Regions from separate parts of the Enterococcus casseliflavus genome, predicted to be linked through region 2. Evidence: a T-box and tRNA genes for the amino acid it is inferred to sense, from the RefSeq annotation. Region 2 holds a T-box; the other regions hold tRNA genes.
What was found. The T-box of region 2 lies ahead of leuS (leucine--tRNA ligase). A T-box ahead of a tRNA ligase gene usually reads a tRNA of that ligase, here a tRNA-Leu.
Positions count from the first base shown of each region.

Region 1: it has a tRNA-Leu gene. The T-box ahead of leuS (leucine--tRNA ligase) is inferred to sense a tRNA for this amino acid. The anticodon was not compared.
Region 3: it has a tRNA-Leu gene. The T-box ahead of leuS (leucine--tRNA ligase) is inferred to sense a tRNA for this amino acid. The anticodon was not compared.

Region 1 covers NZ_CP119393.1:2,636,773-2,644,266, forward strand. Annotated here, with positions in the region: gene P0G38_RS12635 (energy-coupling factor transporter transmembrane component T family protein) at 1-149, opposite strand, end outside; gene P0G38_RS12640 (ABC transporter ATP-binding protein) at 139-1,848, opposite strand; gene P0G38_RS12645 (ECF-type riboflavin transporter substrate-binding protein) at 1,875-2,429, opposite strand; gene P0G38_RS12650 (SAM hydrolase/SAM-dependent halogenase family protein) at 2,426-3,274, opposite strand; T-box leader at 3,366-3,605, opposite strand; tRNA gene P0G38_RS12655 (tRNA-Leu) at 4,236-4,317, shown strand; gene P0G38_RS12660 (peptide ABC transporter substrate-binding protein) at 4,411-6,063, opposite strand; gene P0G38_RS12665 (DIP1984 family protein) at 6,626-7,078, shown strand; gene P0G38_RS12670 (NADPH-dependent F420 reductase) at 7,315-7,494, opposite strand, start outside.
Region 2 covers NZ_CP119393.1:310,818-318,311, reverse strand. Annotated here, with positions in the region: gene P0G38_RS01575 (hypothetical protein) at 193-423, shown strand; gene leuS (leucine--tRNA ligase) at 529-2,943, opposite strand; T-box leader at 3,031-3,250, opposite strand; gene P0G38_RS01565 (LysM peptidoglycan-binding domain-containing protein) at 3,293-4,990, opposite strand; gene P0G38_RS01560 (phosphatase PAP2 family protein) at 5,291-5,941, shown strand; gene mnmL (tRNA modification radical SAM protein MnmL/YtqA) at 5,956-6,939, shown strand; gene mnmM (tRNA 5-(aminomethyl)-2-thiouridylate-methyltransferase MnmM) at 6,914-7,492, shown strand.
Region 3 covers NZ_CP119393.1:1,512,722-1,520,215, reverse strand. Annotated here, with positions in the region: gene P0G38_RS07415 (ABC transporter ATP-binding protein) at 67-942, opposite strand; gene P0G38_RS07410 (ABC transporter permease subunit) at 953-2,167, opposite strand; gene P0G38_RS07405 (hypothetical protein) at 2,164-3,276, opposite strand; tRNA gene P0G38_RS07400 (tRNA-Leu) at 3,473-3,555, shown strand; gene P0G38_RS07395 (Ltp family lipoprotein) at 3,961-5,187, shown strand; gene P0G38_RS07390 (hypothetical protein) at 5,389-6,660, shown strand; gene P0G38_RS07385 (hypothetical protein) at 6,749-6,976, opposite strand; gene P0G38_RS07380 (VOC family protein) at 7,041-7,494, opposite strand, start outside.

The DNA of each region.
Region 1 (7,494 bases), 1.3 Mb from region 2:
GAAAACAATGCCAGTCCAATGAGAAAGCGCGTATCATAAGAGATCATCCCGATGACGGATAGCAGCAAAAAACAAATCAGTTTTGCGGCACCGCTTAATTGGTGAATCCACGTTTTGCGGTCAAGATAGCCGATTAGATTACTCTCCATCGTGTCCCCCCTTCTCGCTGGCAATGAAGGCGGCAGTAAAAGCGGCGGGATCTGTCAGCTGGTTAAGGGTCGCCAGTGTATACAAGCTGGTTTCTTTGAGGTTTGCGGCACTCACCACTTGTTTGTCTGCTAAAACAACTTCTGGCGGTGCGTCCAGCAAAATCGTTCCTTTTGTCAAAACGATCGTTCGCTGTGTATACTCCAACATCAAATGCATATCGTGGGTGATCATAACGATCGTTAATCCCCGCTGGTTCAACTCCTGTAAAAATTGCATCATTTCGGTGTAATGGCGATAGTCTTGTCCCGCTGTCGGCTCATCCAATAAAATGAGTTCAGGATCTAAGACGAGGATCGCTGCAATGGCGGCTCGGCGTTTTTGCCCATGACTTAGTGCCGACAATGGCCATGAGCGAAACGGATAAAGACCACAAATTTTCAAGGTCTGGTGAACTTTTTCTGTGATTTCAGCCTCTGGAACGTTTCGGTTGCGCAAGCCTAAGGCAACTTCGTCAAACAGGAAGTTTTTTGACAGCATTTGATTGCTGTTTTGCAACACATACCCGATTTTTTGCGCTCGTTCTTTGATGGAATCATTGCCCATGTCCGTTCCTTGCCAAAGCAACTTGCCAGAAGTCGGAGTCAAAAAGCCAGTAATCAAATGGGACAAGGTCGATTTTCCTGCGCCATTATGCCCGACCAAACTAATCATTTCTCCTTGATGGATGGTAAAATCCAGTGCTTGCAAAATTGGTTTGCCCACTTGGTAGGAAAACGATAGATTTTTTGCTTGCAACAACGGCGGCTGGTGGCTAGGAAGCGCCGGTTTCGGAAATTTTTCTTGAAACTGAGTCAGTTTTTCGGCAATCTCAGGTGATGCAAATGCTTCTACCGCGACCAAATCAGCAGCGTCGGTCACGGGAACCCCCGCTTTTTTTAAAGCAGCTAAATACAGTGGTTCACGAATGCCGACTTGCTGTAGCATATCCGTTTTTAATAGTTCATTCGGTGTACTGTCGGCAAGGATGCGGCCTTCTTCCATCACGATGATGCGATCGACAGCTGCGGCTAACACTTCTTCTAAGCGATGTTCAATGATGATGGTGGTAAAACGCTTCTCTTGATACAGCTGGTCGATCATTTTGATGGCTTCCACACCTGTTTGCGGATCCAAGTTGGCTAGCGGCTCATCAAACAGTAGAATCGGTGTTTCATCGATCAAAACACCTGCCATTGAAACACGCTGCTTTTGGCCACCCGATAATTCCTGCGGTTTTTTCGCCAAATGATCCATTAAGTCAGTCTTTTCTGCCCAAAAACGCAGCGCCTCTTGCATCACTGCTTGACTGCGCTGATCGTTTTCCAATGAAAACACGATATCTTCTGCTACGGTCAAGCCTACAAATTGGCTATCGGTGTCTTGCAGCACCGTGCCGACGGTCAAAGACAGCTCGTAGATGGAAGCTTGCCCAAAGGCATTGGTACCGATCATCAATTCTCCAGTACTACTGCCTTTGTCGTTTTGCGGGATCAAACCGTTCAAACATTTTCCTAATGTACTTTTGCCAGAACCGCTGGCACCGACGATCAGGACTTTTTCTCCTTCATAGATCGTTAGATCGATGTTTTTCAAGGTCGGTTCCGCTTGTGCATCATATTGGAAAGAAAAATTCGTAAATTGAATGATTTTTTGTTTCATTTTTTAGCCTTCACACATTTCTTTGGTTAGGATTCCTTGCTCAAGCTGCCTTTTTTGGTTTTGGTTTGGGCATAGGCTTTTAGCAGGATCACTCCGATTATCCCAGTTACGACTGCATTGGTCAATCCCGCAATGACTCCTTGCGTAAAGACTTTGTTCGCTGGTTCGCCATAGATCAAAATATCCCCGATCGGGGCAATGATCACCCAGACGACCAAATTTGCGATCGTTTCACCGATCAAGAAGGTCCGAATTTCTTTAGCGCCAAAGGTTCCTTGCTGGATTGGAATCCAACGAGTCAAAAGTCCAAAGAACACCCCTAAGATCCCAGAGGCGGCGATCCAAGACCACCATGGACCATAAGTTGTTAAATCTCCTAGGGCATGCCCGATAAAACCTGCTAAACCAGCCACGATCGGACCGTAGACAACGCCTAATAGCGCCAAGAAAGGATAGGCTGTGGCGATATCTGTATTTGGGAAACCCGTCGGAATCGTGACGAACCGTTTTAAGACGAAAAAGACCGCAGCACCGATACCGATTGCAACAATGTGTTTTACTGTAAATTTTGATTGATTCATTTTTCATTTCTCCTTTTTTTGAGGGTAATTTTCCAATTTGTGCCAGTGCCGATTTTATAGGTTTCAGCAAATGAAGCCAAGTTGAGCCCTAAACCGATATTCAGTAAGGAATTGACATATAAGACGGGTTCTTGTTCTGCCACTTGCGCAAAGGAGCGTCCGAAACGCACTTCTTCTTGATAACGCAGGGTATCTTGGTAGTAGATACTGACGAGCAGCGACTCATTGTATTGGACCTGCCATTGCTTAAAGAACGTGTGGGGAATATTCGTCCACAACGAACCAAAGCGGATATCGAGAATATCGATCGTCCCTGTGATCGTTTCAGCTGTTTGGCTTGGCTTTTCAATGGCAAAAACTTGGATCGCTTCTTTAGGTTCAGGTGTTCCTAGCTCTTCAAAGCTGATGGCACCGCTGGCGAGCCGAGCGGCATTATACATATAAACATCCCGACCATGAAACGTATGGCTTTCGGCTGATCCTGCCAAGCGCTCAGTTGCCTCATTGATCACCCGAAGTTCAGCGATTCCGATATAAGTCGCTAAATAGGTCAGGGTGCCGTTATCTGGTGTCAAAACCAACTGCCCGGTCGCCAGCTTGGCAACCACACTTCTTCGATCAGACCCTACGCCAGGATCGACCACTGAAACAAAGACTGTTCCTGCTGGCCAATAGGTGACGCTTTGCAGCAGGCGATAGCTGGCGTCATGAATGTTGTATGGCTCGATCTCATGAGTCAAATCCGCAATGACCAGCTTTGGTGCCACTTGATAGGCTACCCCGTACATCGCATTGACCGCTCCATCTTGCAAACCAAAATCGGTTTGAACCACTAATTTGTGCATTTTCTCTCCTCCCAACAACCTTTCTCCTTTTCAACAAAACCTTCGCATGAAACAGCTGACCCTACAGACACAAAAAAAGCCCTTAGCCAAAGCTAAGGGCATCACCTGCGGTACCACCTTAATCTGTAAAGCCTTCACAGGCCTCACCTCATTCAGTACCCGAAAACACTCGGAGACTGTCGCTTGTTAACGGGGCAACCGTATTTTCCTAATTAGTCAGAAAATCCGCTCCAAAGTCATTTTCAAATCATTTGTTGTCGTTCCTTCTCACCTGCTGGAACTCTCTGCTAGACAACGCCCGTGATTCTACTTTCTTTTTCATCGCGTTTGCATTTTGTTTCATTAAAATTATCAAAGCTTGTGCCTTTTGTCAATTCTCTTTTAAGAAAAAATTCAAACAGAAGCCATAATTTGTCAAAAGATTCACGCAATTTCTAAATTTCACTCGAAAATTCTTCATATTTTCTCGGTATGATACCTGTATACCAACAAACAACCCTAACACTTTTTCATTTTTACTCCTTCCCGCCAGTCCCCACTGGCGGGCTCCTTTTTGTCTTCTGACCGTTTTATCTGGTTTCACTTTTTCTTGGCGATTTCTTCTCAGAATTCTGTTTGATTCGTCAATTTTTTTTCACATTTTCCCGCTATTATAAATGCATACCAACAAACAACCCTAACACTTTTTCATTTTTACTCCTTCCCGCCAGTCCCCGCTGGCGGGCTCCTTTTTGTCTTCTGACTGTTTTAAATGGTTTCACTTTTTCTTGACGATTTCTTCTCAGAATTCTGTTTGATTCGTCAACTTTTTTTCACATTTTCCCGCTATTATAAATGCATACCAACAAACAACCCTAACACTTTTTCATTTTTACTCCTATCCCGCCAGTCCCCGCTGGCGGGCTCCTTTTTGTGAGATTGGACTTGCATTTCTTCCTAGAAAGGATTATCTTTATCTTATGCGGAAGTGGCGGAATGGCAGACGCGCACGCTTCAGGCGCGTGTGAGTTTATCTCGTGTGGGTTCAACTCCCATCTTCCGCATTTAGCAGTTCAGCTTTCTGAACTGCTTTTTTTGTTGCAAAACGCGCATGTTCATCGAATAAACATGCGCGTTTCATTCAACTATTTTTCCCCTTATTCACTAACATAGGCGGTGCGGAAAAAGAAATGCGCACCATAAGCTGGGAATTGGATGTCTTTAACATTTGATTTGATCAAATAATTTGAAGCACTTTGGTAAAGAGGGACTTGCGCAGCATCTTGTTCCAACAAAATTTCTTCTGCCGCTTTGTAATCTTCAAAATATTGATCGGGGTCGTTGGCATGAACGGTGCGCGCATCTTCCGTCAACGCCGTATATTCTTCATTGATATAGCCGCCGTAGTTAAAGGAAGCGCCGTTTTTGTATAAGATAAAGAACATATCCATGTCACTGCTTCCAGCGATCCAGCCAGAAACGGAAAGCTCATAATCACTATTTGCTCTTGATTGATTCAAGCTGGCACGTGGCTGTTTGTTGATGGAGATCGACAAGCCTGGCAAGTTCTCTTGGAGTTGGCTTTGCAAGTACTCCCCGATTTTTTGGCCATTGTCATCATCTGTCACTAACAAACGCAGCGTCGTACTTTCGCCAATTTCCGCTTGGGCTTTTTCCCACTCTTCCTTGGCAGCCTCTAAATCATACAGGTTGTAATCACCGCTATATGCTCGAAAATCTTCGCCAGTATTTGGATTCGCAGCTAAGCCGGTAGGGATCAATCCATTTAAAACTTTCGCTCCATCGTTCAACACATTATCCACGAGACTTTCTTTGTCGATCGCCAACGCGATCGCTTTACGCACATGAACATTTGCTAAGGCATCGTTGGCGGTTTTATTGAAGTCTAAGAAAAAGTTCGCCACATCGTTTTGCGTAACTAGCTCTTCATTGTCCCCGTATTGTTGGACGTAGATCCCGCTGATTTTTTGCAAATCAAGGTCGCCGCTTTCAAACAATTGGATCCCCGTATTTTCTTCTTTGATGGTGGAGCCTTTGATCTCCTCCAATTGAACGACATCAGCATCGTAGTATTGGTCGTTTTTCACTAGCGTCCACTCGTCTCCTGTCTGTTGCCAATCGGTTAAAGTAAAGGGACCAGAATACAACAAATCTTCACTTGTCCGGGCATAGGTATCGCCTTTTTCTTCAACAAAGGCTTGATTTTGCGGTGCCAACCAACCGATGGAAATCAAGGATAAAAAGGAAGGTTGCGGCTGCTCCAACTGCACGATAAAGGTCGCATCATCTGGAGTTTCCAGACCAATCGTTTCTACCTCTGCATTGCCTTCACGAATGTCTTTACTATTGACTACATTATCTAACAAATAGGCATTTGGTCCCATCGTTGCTGGATCAACTAACTTTTTCCACGCATAAGCAAAGTCAACCGAAGTGATCCCTTCGCCATTGCTCCACTTCGCATCGTCTCGCAAAGTAAAGGTATAGGTTTTGCCATCTTCACTGATTTCGACTCCTTCTGCCAAGCCTGGAACTGGTTCGCTGTTTTCATCGAAACGGTAGAGCCCTTCGAATAAATGTTGTACGATGGTAAACGTTGCTTTATCCGTCGTTTGGGTCGTATCGAGAGTCGTCAGCTCAGCTGGTAGACTCACCGCGATCGCTTGATTCGGCGCTCCGTTAGTTTCAGCCTCTGATCCCTCAGTATTTCCTGTTGTCGTGCAGCCAGAAAGGGTCAACCCAATCACTCCTGCTGCAACCAATAAACGCTTCTTCCAGATCATTTTCATTCTTCCTCCTATGTGATTGCGCAACCAACGCAAGTGTTTTTCATGACAGCAAAAAACGCATTCAACGATAAAAAGAAAAAACCTCATCCCTTTGCTTATCAACTTTGACAAACAAAGGGACGAGATTTTCGTGTTACCACCCTTTTTCGCACCACTCTCACAAATGGCACCTCAACAGTACGCTAAGATACTTGGCACGGTAACGGCTGCTTTCCGTCTGATTTGCGTGAACAAATCAGATCACTCAGAGCTCATCTTCACTTTTTTTCTGCTGCCCTTTCTCACCATCCGGGTTCTCTTCTAACAGATTCCAAAGCTACTCTTCTCTTCATCGTCTTTCTTTTTATCTAAAAAACAGGTAAATGACGTTTTTTTGTCTATTTCATGATTGTTTTAAAGTATACTATTGGTGTTTTTGGAAGTCAACAAGAATTGCGAATATTCAGTTTTTTATGATTTTTCTATCAGAGCTTGTTTTGCGTCTTGCTTGCCTTTCGTCACGTTCTTCTCTAGGATAAGAACTAGATAAGCCTTCTGATTTGTAAAAAAGGAGTGTGCCAAAATGAAATTAGCAGAAGCGTTACTTTTAAGACGAGATTTGAACAATCGTCTGTTTCAATTGCGCAACGAAATCTCTAGCAGTGTGTTAGTCCAAGAAGGCGATACCTTGGATCGCAGTATCACAGAATTGTTCAAGGAATACGATGAGATCAATCAACAGTATTCAGAATTAGTCGTTGCCATCAATCGGAAAAATGCGACTGCCTCTTTAGCAGATAGTGCGTTATTGCTGATGGAAGCACTAGAACAGCGAGAACAGCTGCGCCGCAAGCATGCACTGCTTACACAAGCACTGGATGAAACCAAAGCAGCTCCCCGAATGGGTCGCAACGAAATTCGACTGGTGCGCACGATCGATACAAAAACGCTAACGGAGCAATTGAATGCGACCGCCAAACAGCTGCGAGAACTAGATGGAAAGATCCAACAAACCAACTGGCTAGTCGATCTTTAACAAACATGGGTGGGTGTCAAAGGCGAGCACAAAGCAGGTACAGGCTGATATGTACACTATGGATCGTCTGGCAGAGACGTAAACGTAACAACCACTGCTTACGAATCACAATCGTAACAATTACATTGTATTTTTTAGCGACCACGTGCTGATTTGACTGGATGGGAAAAACCCTCTTCTTTTTTTGAGAAGAGGGTTGTTTTTATCGTATCCAGGCGTACTTTGAGGCGGCTCTTTTACTGGGGAGCCTGCTGCTTGTTACTCACAGCAGAAGGACGCGCCAGAAACGCTTGCCCTTTCTCACTGCTCCAAAACGCCTTCATCAATGCCGTCAATCCCTCTTTGGTTTGATTGGCACCAAAGAAAGGACTGCCGGGTTCTAACATGATGCCATTAGCTAAAGCACCGATAGGAAA
Region 2 (7,494 bases):
TTATTATACGAGAGTCCGTGAGGATCAGCGAATAATATGATCGGTCTTCAGGGGAATTTTTACTCTTCTGGTGCTTAAATATGTCAGAAACATTTCAAGTGTATTACGAATCAATTATTTGACAAAATCAGATTGAACACGCATCCAAATTTTGTATAATGATACATAGAGACTATAAAAGGGGCAAATGTAATGAACAACGCAAAGAAAAAAATTTTCGTCGGTACTGGTGCTGCAATTGGTTTTGTCGCAATCGTTGCTATGATGGCTCAGTTCATGATTTCCAATCATCTATTTGGCGGAAGTGATGCTTCATCAGAAATTTTCACTCGCGCTACGTATCCAAACGGCTTTCTACTAGTGATCTTGATTCCATTGGTCGCAACAGCCGCTTTGTTCTATGGGATCATTCGCAAAAAATAACAAAAAAGTGTTGCTGAGAACCACTCAGTAACACTTTTTTTCTTTGTCGTCACCAAAAAGCTGCCTAACAGACCCTCGATCTGCTAGGCAGCTATTTTTTAGCGTTTAGTTTGCAACGATATTGACCAATTTGTTCGGTACGACGATCACTTTACGGATCGTTTTTCCTTGGAGCTGTTCTTGGACAAGTTCGTTTTCTTGCGCCAATTGTTCAAGCACTGCTTTTTCGGCATCCGCTGGCACCATTGCTTTGGCGCGAACTTTGCCGTTGACTTGAAAGACGACTTCGATCTCGTCTTCCACTAGGGCACTTTCGTCATAGGTTGGCCATGGCACATAAGAGATCCCATGGTCATTCCCGAGGATCGACCATAGCTCTTCCCCGATATGCGGTGCGATCGGAGCCAATAGCTGCACAAATCCTTCGACATATTCGTAAGGCAAGGCATCGGCTTTGTACGCTTCATTGACAAAGACCATCAATTGGGAAATCGCCGTATTGAAGTGCAGCTGCTCAAAATCTTCCGTCACTTTCTTAACGGTTTGATGGTAAACTTTCGACAATTTGCCATCGTTGAATGTCGTGATGCGGTCACGCATTTTGCCATTTTCATCGACGATCAAGCGCCACACACGATCCAAGAATTTACGACTGCCTTCAAGACCATTCTCATTCCAAGCGATCGATGCATCCAATGGTCCCATAAACATTTCATATAGACGCAAAGTATCCGCACCGTATTGATTGATGACATCATCTGGATTAACGACGTTGCCGCGGGATTTTGACATTTTTTCATTGTTTTCCCCAAGGATCATCCCTTGGTTGAACAATTTTTCAAATGGTTCTTTCGTTGGCACGACACCGATATCATACAAGAATTTATGCCAGAAGCGAGCATAAAGCAAGTGCAAGACAGCGTGCTCTGCGCCACCGATATAAATATCGACTGGCATCCAGCGTTTCAATTTGTCGTAGTCTGCCAAAACAGACTTATTATGAGGATCGATAAAGCGCAAGAAATACCATGAGCTTCCAGCCCATTGCGGCATCGTATTGGTTTCACGACGTCCTTTTTTCCCGGTTTCAGGGTCGGTGACATTGACCCAATCTGTGACATTGGCTAATGGCGATTCACCAGTACCGCTTGGTTTGATATTGTCGGTTTTTGGCAAACGCAACGGCAGCTGATCTTCAGGAAGCGTCGTAGTCGTACCATCTTCCCAATGGATGATTGGGATTGGCTCTCCCCAATACCGTTGGCGAGAGAACAACCAATCGCGAAGACGATAGCTGACTTCTTTTTTCCCAACGTGGTTTTCTTCCAACCATGCGACCATTTTTTCGATGGCTGTCTCTTTGTCTAGCCCATCCAAAAAGTCTGAATTGATATGCAGTCCATCTTCGGTATAGGCAGATTCTTCCACGTTGCCCCCTGCCAATACAGGAATGATCTCTAAGCCAAATGTTTTGGCAAATTCGTGGTCACGTTCGTCATGGGCAGGAACCGCCATGATCGCACCTGTTCCATAAGAAGCCAAAACATAATCGGCGATCCAAATCGGGATCTCTTTGCCATTCACGGGATTGATGGCATAGGCACCTGTGAAGACACCAGTTTTTTCTTTGGCCAAATCTGTTCGGTTCAAATCAGATTTTTTCGACGCTTCTTCTACATAGGCATCAATGGCTGCTTTTTGTTCTGGTGTAGTGATTTGGGCCACTAGCTCATGTTCTGGCGCCAATACGGCGTAGGTCGCACCAAACAAGGTATCTGGGCGAGTCGTAAAGACGGTAAAGTCTTTTTCCATCCCTGCCACTTTAAACGTTACGTTGGCTCCGACCGAACGTCCGATCCAATTGCGCTGCATTTCTTTGATGCTTTCTGGCCAATCAACTTCTTCTAAATCGTCCAACAAACGATCAGCATACGCCGTGATTTTCAGCATCCATTGGCGCATCGGTTTGCGGATCACATCGTAGCCGCCCCGTTCGCTTTTGCCGTCAATGACTTCTTCATTGGCGATCACGGTCCCAAGCTCTGGTACCCAGTTTACTGGAACTTCGGCTTCATAAGCTAACCCTTTTTCATAAAGCTTGGTAAAGATCCATTGCGTCCACTTGTAGTACTCAGGGTCTGTCGTATTGATTTCACGATTCCAGTCATAGCTGAACCCTAGCGCATTGATTTGACGGCGGAAGGTCTCAATATTTTTCTTCGTGAATTCCGCTGGATCATTTCCAGTGTCTAGTGCATATTGTTCGGCAGGCAGACCAAAGGCATCCCAGCCCATTGGGTGCAGTACATTGTACCCTTGGCTGCGTTTGAAGCGGCTCAAGATATCCGTAGCTGTATAGCCTTCTGGATGTCCGACATGTAATCCTTGTCCAGATGGATATGGGAACATATCTAGCGCATAAAATTTTGGTTTGTCCGGCTCATCATGGGTGTTGAATTCATTTTTCTTTGCCCAATATTTTTGCCATTTTTTTTCGATTTCTTTGTGATTGTAATTCACGATGGACTCCTCCTAAAAAATTGGTGTTTTGCTCGTCAAATCAACCAGCAAAACTTAAAAAAAGTCCTATAAAAATCGCTATGATTTTTATAGGACGTTATCAACGTGGTACCACCTAAGTTTATCTGCTCCTCAAAAAAGCAGACCTCGATGTTTTAACGGCCATCGCCGTATCTGCCTAGCCAAATCAGGTTCAGTCAGATATCACTCGAAGACGAGTTCGAAAGGTGTGCTGTGCATTTCCACCAACCATGCACTCTCTAAAAGTCCCACCGTACTTCTACTATTCCTTCTCAAACGTGAAAGTTTCTTTGCACTTATCCTAACAAAAATCATTAGGAATAGCAATCTATTTTACCCTAACTGTTTGTCCTGGGTAAATAAAGTTATTTTGAATATTGTTCCATTGGATAAATTGATCCGTCGTGATGCCGAACTTATCTGCGATCCCCCAAACAGAATCCCCCGATGCGACCTTGTACGTACCATTTGTCGCTGAAGTGCTGGTAGTAGCTGCCGTGCCGCCTTGCTTGACGACCACCTTTTGTCCTGGATAGATAAAATCATTTTTGATGTTGTTCCAGCTGCGGAATTGGTCCATCGAAATCCCGTGTTTATTGGCAACTGACCAGACTGAATCACCAGAAGCCACCGTATAGGTGTTGCCTGCAGCACTGCTGCTGGTTTGGCTGCTGACGGTCGTGCTCGTCGTTGTACTTGTACGGGTAGAACTACCGCTGACAACCACCTTTTGACCTGGATAAACATAGTCGTTTTTAATATTGTTCAAGCTGCGGAACTGATCCATCGAGATGCCATGCTTGTTAGCGATCGACCAGACTGAATCGCCAGCTGCCACCGTGTAGGTGCCGCCACTGCTTTGGCTAGCCGTTGATGCTGTGCTGACGGTCGTAGTACTGCTGGTATTCGTAGACGAACCACCGCTAACGACAACTTTTTGCCCTGGATAGACAAAATCATTTTTGATGTTGTTCAAACTGCGAAATTGATCCATCGAAATGCCATGCTTATTGGCGATCGACCAAACGGAATCGCCAGAAACTACGGTGTAGGTATTGCCTGATGTAGTTGCTGAAGCATTGCGATTGACGATCGATACCGTTGAAGTTGCCGAAGTACTTTGGGCGCTGCCGTTGACTTTCAAGGTTTGTCCTGGATAAACAAAATCGTTTTTGATATTGTTCAAACTGCGCAGCTGATCCATGGAGATGCCATGTTTGTTGGCGATCGACCAGACTGAGTCCCCCGAAGCGACTGTATAGGTTTGACTACCGCTCGTGCTGACAGCTGATGTCGTGGTCGTCGTACTCGTTGAAGCACTGGCTGTGGCGCCACCACCGGCATTGCCAGAAGCTGGCGTGTCATATTTCGTCAACCCAAATTGCTGGATCACGGCATTCAGTGAAGAGGCATAGTTTGGTGCAGTCGCATAACGGCCTGCTAGCCATGCGGTTGCATCAAGATATGAAGTCGTATTGCTTTTCCAAGCGCCAGAATAATACGCGACACCGCTTTGTAAAGAAGTTGAGCGTAAAGTACGTGCGTTATCTTCAAATGATTGCGTGTAAGATGGGTAACGCTTAAAGGGTTCATTCATAGTCAACCATTGATTGTTCAAGTACTCCAAGGTACTCATATAAACGGTTTGACCGTTGTAGCTGCCTTTGATCCCAAAAAGATTGTAATTCGGTGCTTTTGATAAGCTGCTTCGGCCCCAACCACTTTCTAAAATGGCTTGCGCGATCATCACAGAAGCATATAGATCGTTGGCGTTTGCCACAGGTTGGGCGTACGTAGCGATTTCAGCAATAAACGCGGAAGTATTCGGCGCGGCAAAATTGCTAGTAGAAACTTGGGCGATCGAGGTCTCTACGGCTTCTGCTTGAACCGATGACACCAATGGAGCTACAACAGAGCAAGCAGTCAGTGTTGTTCCTAAAACAACTGCACTTTTTTTGATCACTCGATACTTATCGCCCGATTGGTCTGCTTGACGATGTACTTTTCTTGATTGACTCGTGTTCATGTCCGTTATTCCTCCGTTTTTTCCTTATAGTGAACGTAGGTTTAGTATACAATTTCTTAAGAATTTATAAAAGGTATTTGAGCCGATTTCAGAAACTGTAAACTCTTTGTAATCAAACGAACATTTATTGCAATGAAGCAATTGGCCTGCTCCCGATAAACGTATTGCTTGCTCAGACGAGTAACCCCTTGCTCGTTCCCTGCTTTTTCCGACTTGTGATAAATGCTATAATACCTACTAGATGTCTCTTTGACTTAATGACAATAATTGACAGAAATTCTCTAGAAACGAGGCTTATTCATGCATAAAAAACTTTATTTTCAATTTGCGGGCAGTTGCTTTTTACTGCTGTTCGTTTTTCTCGGCTATGTCGTGAAATTTTACCCTACTTGGTTGGTCTCCTTTGACGAAACCTTGACTCGCATCATCCGCAGCGGCTACCCGTTTTGGACACCGTTTTTTCTATGGGTCACAAAATTTGCGAATCCTACCACGATCATCTTGCTCTTTCTCGCTGTTTTAGCTGTCTTAGCGATCAACAAGTATTATGCTGAAGCTCTATGGCTCAGTATTGGTACCATCGGGATTGCTGGGCTCTTTAATCCATTGATCAAACTGGTCTTTTTACGGGAGCGCCCAACTCTTGAACACTTAGTCACGGAATCAAGTTTCAGTTTCCCCAGTGGACACTCGACGGGCAGTATGATTTTTTATGGCACCTTGCTCTTCTTGGTCCCAGTTTTCTTTAAGCAGCCTTTTTGGCAATGGGGCATCCGCCTTTTGCTGGGCCTTTTGATTGGCTGCATCGGCATCAGCCGTATTTATGTTGGTGTGCATTTTCCCAGCGATGTGTTAGGCGGTTTTTGTGTCGGCCTGTCTTGGCTGCTGTTGACCTATCCGTACTACTTGCAAAAACGCTTTGTCTGGCGCTTCACGCGTAAACAATTATAAAAGAAGGTAAAAAAATGAATCCATTTCCTTATGCAGAAGATAAAAACAAACGATACCATTCGTGGAACTTTGCTTTGCGGCAAGAATTTGGCGAAAAAATCTTTAAAGTCCCCATCGATGCGGGCTTCGACTGCCCCAATCGTGACGGCACCGTTGCCAAAGGCGGCTGTACATTTTGCAGTGTGTCCGGTTCTGGCGATATGATCGTAGCTCCTGAAGCCCCACTGCCAGAGCAGTTTGAAAAAGAGATCGCCATGATGCACAAAAAGTGGCCGCAAGTGGACAAATACATTGTCTATTTTCAAAACTTTACGAACACCCACGCACCGTTGGCATTGATCCGCGAACGCTTCGAGCAAGTGCTGACACTACCTGGTGTTGTTGGGATCTCCATCGGGACCCGACCAGACTGCTTACCAGAAGATGTCGTTGACTATTTAGCAGAGCTCAATCAACGCTTTTATTTATGGGTCGAATTAGGACTGCAAACGACGTTTGAAACCACGAGCAATGCCATCAACCGCGCCCATGATTATCAAACTTACTTAGACGGCGTCGCCAGCCTGCGCAAACACAATATTCGTGTCTGTACCCATTTGATCAATGGCCTGCCAGGCGAGACGATCGAGATGATGCAAGAAAATGTCCGCCGCACCATTCAAGATTCTGATATCCAAGGCATCAAACTGCACCTGCTGCATTTGATGCGCAATACTCGGATGCTGCGGGATTATCATGAAGGACGTTTGCAATTGATGCGGCGCGATACCTATGTGTCATTGATCTGCGATCAGTTAGAAATGATCCCCCCAGAGATCATCATTCATCGCTTGACAGGCGATGCACCATGGGATTCTCTGGTAGGTCCCATGTGGAGTTTGAAAAAATGGGAAGTCTTGAATGAGATCGATCAAGAAATGCTGCGCCGCAACTCCTATCAAGGGAAATTCAATGTGCGAAAGGAGCCTGTCAATGCTGCCGACCGCCATGCGCTATAGCCACACCCTTTTAAAAGAAGTTCTGCAACCGGGACAAACCGCTGTTGATGCCACGATGGGCAACGGCTTCGACACGGAATTATTGGCTTCCTTAGTTGGACCGACTGGTCAGGTGTTTGCTTTTGATATTCAAGAACAAGCCCTGCAAGCTACCAAAAAGCGGTTGGCTGAAAAAGAGCTGTTGGCGCAAGTCCAGCTGATCCATCAAGGCCATGAGACGTTGGCAGAGGTTGTGAGTGGTCCGGTTCACGCCGCCATTTTCAATTTAGGCTACTTGCCGAAAGGGGACAAAGCGATCATCACGCTGCCTGATACAACGAAAACGGCTTTAGAAGCTTTACTGACACGTTTAGCCCCGAAAGGTAGAATCATCCTCGTCTGCTATTATGGACACGCTGGCGGCGAAGCAGAGCTGAAAGAAGTCCACTCCTTTTGTCAGCAGCTGCCGCAAGAGAAGTTCAATGTCCTTTCCTATCAATTTATCAATCAGCGCAACCAACCGCCGATCTTATTTTGTATCGAACGAAAAAACCATCAGTCCTCGGCACGTTAAGG
Region 3 (7,494 bases), 1.2 Mb from region 2:
GGCGAAAATTTTTCACCTCTCGGTCGAGAGCGCTTGCCCTGCGTTCATCCACTGAATTTGGTTCATTCAGGAATTTTCAGGAAAATACTTCAAGTACAATTCATTTAACGCCAAATGCCCCACCGAAAAATCAGTGATTCCTGCTGCGATAAAACGTTGCGGCAACTGCGGATCGCTAATTTCTACTAGATAGATCCGCCCTTGCAGATCGATAGTCACTGTCGTTAACTCTGGAAAAGCCACCAAGAAATCCGCCGAGTCCGTCTTTACATACAACGGTTCATTGACTAACGACTTGCGGCCAAGGTATTCGTGAATGATCTTACCGTCTTTTAAAAACAAGACCCGATCCGCGTAAGAATCTAAATTCGTCAAAATATGCGAAGCGATCACGATCGCTTTCTTTTGCTCCCGCAAGGCTTTCAACACGTTGGAGATCAATTCGACATTTGTCGGATCTAAGCCATTCATCACCTCATCCATCAGCATGTATGGCGTATCTGTCACGATCTGCATCGCAAAACACAGACGTTGCCGCATCCCGAGCGAATAGGTTCCCACTGGGCGTTTGATATAATCGCTCATTCGCAAACGAGCAATCGTTTCTTCCACCAAGCGTTCCTCTGAACGCCACATTCGCTGATACAGTTTCAGATGCTCGAGTCCGCTTAAATCATTGTACAAATCATTTTGGTCAGGAAAAAATGAAATTTGTTGATGCGCTGCCACTTCTGATTTTTTGGTCACATATACTTGACTGCCGTTTAAAAATACTGCGCCTTCATTCGGCTGGATGAAATTCATCGCCACATTCAGTAGCGTGGATTTCCCAGTGCCGTTAGGGGCGACTAACCCGACGATCTCCCCGGGAGAAAAGGCAACGGAAAGTTGATCCAATACTTTTCTCGTATACGTGACAGTCACATTTTTCAGTTCTAACATATCGTTCCTCCTATGCCAAATGAAATTTTTTGCGTTGGATCGTCAAAAAGAAACACAATTCGATCAGAAGCCAAACCCCGCCTAATAAAAGTAAGCCTTTCTCAATCGTAAATCCTGCAGAACCAAAGTAAAAGCGTGTCCAGCCTGAAAGGACTTGTCCCACATTTTGATACAGATAGACATACAGCGTTTTATCAAGATAGGCACTAAACCAGCGTCGTTGGAAAAGAAAGGGCGAAAGCAAACAAAAACCAGCCACAAGCAGATTAATCAATTCTGAGCGAAACAGGGCACTGAACAGCAAGATGCCGCGACAATAAAGAAACTGCAAGAAAAGCGTTGCAAGAAAACATTGACTTAAAAAAAGACCGATGGCTTGTGTATCAAAAGCATTGAAATCTGTGATCGGGTAGCGGGCATCAAAGGTCGATGATAAAATCGTGACTGGCAGTTCCAAGGAACCAAAGCCGAATTGAATACCAGAGCCAAACCAGATAAAGAACATGGTTCCTAGCGTTGCGATTGCAGAACCAACCATCAACGCTGCCGTTTTACTCCAAAGGATCTCTTCTGCCGATAATGGCAGTGAAAGAAACAGGGATTTATGTCTTCGTTCTTTTGGTAAGCAATCGATCGCCAAAAATAAAGAAACAGCAATTAATAGAATCGGTAAATATTCAGTAAAGCTTCGCTGTAATGCTTGCACCCCCGTTTTTTGCTCCATGACTGCTTGAGAGAGTTTGCTATTGGGCAGCTGGCTAAAAGCTTCCATCAGTTTTGCGGTTGATGCATAGCCGAAGCGCCCGTCATACCCCGCATAGTAATTTCGAAACGTGTAATAATCAGGGGTATAAAAAATATTTCGTTCATCGGTAAATTGCAAAGCGAGATGGTACCAAGTACTTGTGCTTTGTGCGTATGCTTGCCAGTCTTTCTCGGCTAGCGCGTCGAGCCGTTGTTTTTCTGCTTCATTCCATGGGGTAAACATTTCGACTGCCATGAATGCCGACCAATGGTCAGAGGGATTGGCTGCTTGTTGATCAAGAAAATCTTGTCGCACGGTATAGCGTTGTTGCATTTCTGTTTTATCTACTCGTTCAATCGGGCGAAAGTCTCTTTGCCAAAAACTGTAAACGCCGCTGTAGATCAGCAGCAAGCAAAAAAGGCCGATGGTTTTCTTGCTTTTTAACAGCTGGCGTAATTCAAAGAAAAAATAGTCTTTCATCCTTTACCTCCTCTCAACAAGCGATTCTGTTTATCCGCAACAAGCATGATGCTTAAACAAAGGAAGATCCACACTAGCGTCAGCAGCCAACTGGCATAGACGCCCCAAGAAGTGCCAGAGCCCAAAGCAAAGGCACCCGAATAAAATTTATCCATAGCAGCTAGATGAACTGGTAATATAGGGATCTTTTGCAGCATCGGAATCAGGCCGAATCCATAAAAAAGCACCAGTAAAAAGAAAGAGACGTATCGATTGGCTGCGACCATGTTCATGACAAAACCTAAGCATTCGATCAAACCAATCAGCAAGGCAAAAGAAACCATACTAGATAAAACACTCTGCCAAAAAGGTAAGGCTACCCAATCCCCACTGAGATAGACGGCTACTGGATACTGCCAATCCCCGAACTCCCCCAGAAGGCTCATTGAAAGAAAGACGCCTAAGAAAAACACGAGCAAGATTCCTAAATTGGTGATCGTTTTGACAAAAACCTTACTGACCATCCGAATCGGGAAAATCTGTGGGTATGAGCGGATCAAGGAGAAGTGTTCTCTTTCTTCTAATAAATTGTCACTAGCAAAAAAAGCCCAGAAGAAGAACCCAAAATTCAGTAAAAACGTTATTGCCAAAGCGACAGCCGTCTGGGTATTAGCAGCCGTGAGAACCGGATCTTTTTCTTGCTCGGCTAAGGCTTGATAGACCGTCTGCTCTTGTTCGATCGACCACATCGGCGGTAAAAAGGCTTTGTCATCAACTGAAGACGCCCAAACCTGCTTTTTTAGCTCCGCCATTTGAATACTCGTTTGATTAAATCGTTCATATTCCTCCATAATCAAGTTGGACAGCTGCCGTGAGGTCAGAGTATTGTTATCAAGTAATAGCTGATATACCTCTTGCTCATCCGGTGAACCAGATTGATTGGCTTGGTAGCGATCAACAAGCCGTGAAGCCTCCGCTTTTTCTGCGGTAATGGTAGCGGGCAAGTTGACAGGTTCCATCAGTTTCAAATAAATGGAAAAACAGCAGCCTAAACTAAAGGCCCCAATGAGTAGGAAGATGAATGTTTTCTGCTTAACAGCTTTTGCCAGTTGGTTTTTAAAATAGTTCATTTGCTCTCCTCTCAAAAAAATAATTATTCATTCTTTTAGCATACCTTTTATGGGAAAAAATGCAATCTAAAGTCTGAAAATTCTTTCAAATAGCATGAGGAAAAGTTATTGACAAACCTGCTGAAAATCAGGTAAGATATTTTCTAGACGCGGCGTGACAGTACTACCTCAGCCTGCGTTTCCTTCTATAGTATTTGCGGAAATGACGGAATGGCAGACGTGCAAGATTGAGGGTCTTGTGAGCAATCGCTCGTGTGGGTTCAAATCCCATTTTCCGCATCCTTACAGCTTCCCCATTGCGGGAAGCTGTTTTTTGTTTGCACAAAAGATCCCCCCTGGCGATCCTTCAATGAATTCCCTCGATCGCTTTGATCTTGAGTACCTACTCCTCAAAAGTTGATAGTAACCTTCCTTTCCCCAAATATAAAAAATCCAATAAAAATCCTTTTATCGTTGCATTTAGAGATATTTTTCATATAAAATGAATAATATAACGACTATTCATAAAATTTAGTTCGATTTTCCGTTTTTTCTTATTAGCGTATCAGAAACAATTGCTTGAATGAACTTGTGATGGAAATCTTTTCAACATTTTTTCCATTCACCTGCCCTCCTCCTTCCCCCAGATGAACCAACCTCTGCCGACCGTTTTCTCAGTTACTTTCGATAGAAAGAAGGAGTCTAATGAAAAAAAGAATACTGATCACCCTATTGTCATTCGTTATTTTGCTTATCGGCTGCACGAAGGCAGATGAAGAACTGTCAGAGACCGTTGCGCTTGGCATCGACGCACGACTGGAATATACAAACCAGTCTGGAACGGGTTGGGCCTATTATCAACCAGCGACCTTAGAATTGCTGATTGCAGGCAGCCAAGCCGAACTGGCTATTTTGGAAGAGCTTGATTCTTCCGACGAAGATCTTCAGCAATTGATCAGCCACACGATTGATTTGATGGCAACCGCTGAACGAGCGTTAGTGGAGCGTCGGATCAATGTCCCTGCTTGGTTCGCTGCCCGCATTGGTTATAGCCAAGCTCTGGCTGCGATTCATGAAAAAAGTCCGATCATCCTCAGTAATCAAGACAACCTCGACAGTCTACTAGAGGTAGCAAACGAAACGATTCCTGAAGCCGATCCGCGGGAAAAGCTGGGGCTTTTGGCAGACGATATCGAGCAGCTTCAGCAGCTCACAGAAGATGCGCTTACTCTTCATCGCACAATCGAACTTGACGATGGACTCACTGCCACCGTTTACCACACAAGCGAAACGAATGTTGACGTCTTCGTTTTTGCGATGCCCGATGAGGAGTACGCATCTGGGTTTACTGTTCTGAATCGGGAAACTGCCGACGAGCAAAAAGCTGCTTTCTATGAAACGATTTTACGAGCGCTCGCCGTAAATATTCCTCGTGAATCGTTGATGTTTATGAATCGATTCGATCAATCTTCTGATGAACATCAGCTGGCGGTGATGACCTATGGCTTTGATCATGACATTGATCAAGACATGGTCACTACCGTGTATCAACAGCTTCAAGAAGCAAACGCCAAACAAGACGCAGCTTCGGCTTTGCAGCAAGAGCAAAACAATGACGAACAAACTCAGACCGAGAATAAAGGATCTTCAGAACAAAGACGAGCGATCGCTCGTGCCGAATCCTTTACGAACCTCATGGCTTTCTCACGTGCACGATTGATACAACAATTAGAATTTGAAGGGTTTACCCATAATGATGCACAATGGGCAGTTGATCAGCTCACGATTGATTGGAACGAGCAGGCGTTGAAGAAAGCAAATAGTTATCATTCCTTGATGAGTCTTCCTCCTGACAACATTCGCCGGTTATTGGCTTTTGAAGACTTTTCAGAAGAACAAATCGACTACGCGATGACAAACATAGGTAACTAAAAGCTAGCGAAGAAAAGGGCATCGCGATGCCCATATGCTGTTGTAGTGACCTCAAAAAGTTAGGTTTTTTGGTCTAACTTTGGGGGCTCAGTTGATGTCCCTTGTATTGTGGCTATGTTTATACCCAAGAAAGAGCTCGATCTAATGCGTTCATTCGTACAAAATGGCGAGGTTTACTAGAGTCTCACGAGGAGGAGAAAAATGAAAAAACAAGTTTTGTTGCCTTTATTACTAATACTGTCCCTGATTTCAGGATGTGGGACGATAAATTCAGCAAGCCCTGAGGAACTTTCTGAACGCATCGGTGCAGCTTTAGATGCTGGTTGGGAACATACCTATCATGCAGAAAATCTTACTTATGATTTAAGTATTGAAAATCTCGAACTGATGATTCGAGGCAAAGAAGCAGAATTGGCCTTTCTAGACCAGGTCAATAGCAACTCAAAACACAAGGCGGCATTCATTGAAAACACGGAAACAATGATCGCACTCGCTCAAGAAGCGATCGAAGCTCGCTATCTGGATATGCCCAGTTGGGTTGCCGCTCGCAATGGCCGTATCGAAGCCTTACTTGCCATCCATGAAGAGAGCCCGATCATCGTCAGTAGACGAGCAAAATTGCAAGAATTATTCAACGAATACGAAGAGGATTTAGCACTAGTGACCGCTGGAGCAAACAATCCACTTGCCGATGAAGAAGAAATCAATGAAGATACACGAGAAAAGCTTGGTTTGACACCTGATACACTTGAACACTTACACCAACAAAGCGATGACCAAGAAATCGAGTGGCAGAGTGCGATTGATTTGGCGAACGGTGTGACCATGAATGTCTTTTCAACAAAATATGAGCCAGTGGGGATTCTCACATTTACGAATGCTGGTGAGACCTACCCTTCCGCAATCACTTTGTTTAATGGACAAACGACGGAAATCGTTCCCGAGATAATGACTCCTTACGAAGCCGTTTCCGCTTATTTTTACGAAATTGCCGATGCTGTTTATGAAACGATTCCATACGGTTATCGATTTCTGGTTGAATCACTATGGCTTGAACTGGAAAACGACAATCGTTTTCAATTCAGAACCTACGTGTTTGATAACGAAGTGACCGAGGAAACGATTTTAGAAGGGTTTCATCTCGCCCCGACTGTAGCAGCACGCTATGAGCGCGAAAACAATGCGACAGAACGAGAACTTGAAGCCTTTTTCCTCGTTAGAGCGCAAGGAAATCGTCGCTTTTATTCAAAACAAGAGATGGCAGAACTGTTAGAAACAGAAGGTTTTACTGCGGAGGAAACACAATGGGCACTAGAAACCCTAGATGTAGATTGGTATCGCCATGCTTTAGGACGCGCCAATCAATCCCGTCGGGTGTTAGGGATCCGTCAAAGAAATATGGCTGCTCATCTTGAAGGGAACGGCTTCTCACCTGATGAGATCGAATTTGCGATTGAAAACATGGAAAATTAATATGTAGGGGACGAGACCCCATTTCCCATTTTGTCTTAGCTTAAACAAAAAACCGACCAATCTTCCTGTTTAAGATTGGTCGGTTTCTTTATTTTTTGGTTTTGATTGGTACCATGGCTTTGCGCCGATGCTGCTTCATTATTGCTTGAAGACCATAGACACCAACTCCGATAATTCCTGCAAAAGCCGAAAAAGCAATAAAAATCACAGGAGACGCCCCACTTTCTATTAATTGTTTCCCTTGGACAAAGAAAAATAAGCCCATGCTGATCAATAATGCTAGAAATAGTGATTGTCCCGCCCCGTTTTTTTTCATGCTTGCTCTCCTTTTACTTGATTATAGGTTATTCTCTCATTTCATGAATGAAAAAACCTCCATCTTAAGGCTGATTCTTTCTTTCGATGATCAGATTGATCCCATTCGGATCAGTCAAATGCAAGCGGCTGTCTGTTTCTAACTCATACGAAACGCCTCTTGCCTTTAGATGACTTCGTAACGTAGAAAAAGCCAAAGCTGGCAAAACGATCGTAAAGTACGCTAAGCCTAGATCCTGTTCTTCCATAGCTGGAACATTTCTGCCCATCCAAATATTCGATCCGATATGGTGATGATACGAACCAGCAGCAAAAAACTTTGCTTGGCTACCAAAATCTGAGGTCAAACGCATGCCTAAAACTTCTGTGTAGAATTCTTCTGTTTTTGCCAAGTCCGCCACTTTCAAATGGACATGCCCCACCGTGGTGCCAACTGGAAAGGTCGTTTGAGATCGGTCAGCGGCTCCCAGCACGCCTTGCGCGTCCATTTCGATAGTAACGCCTACGATCTCACCATCT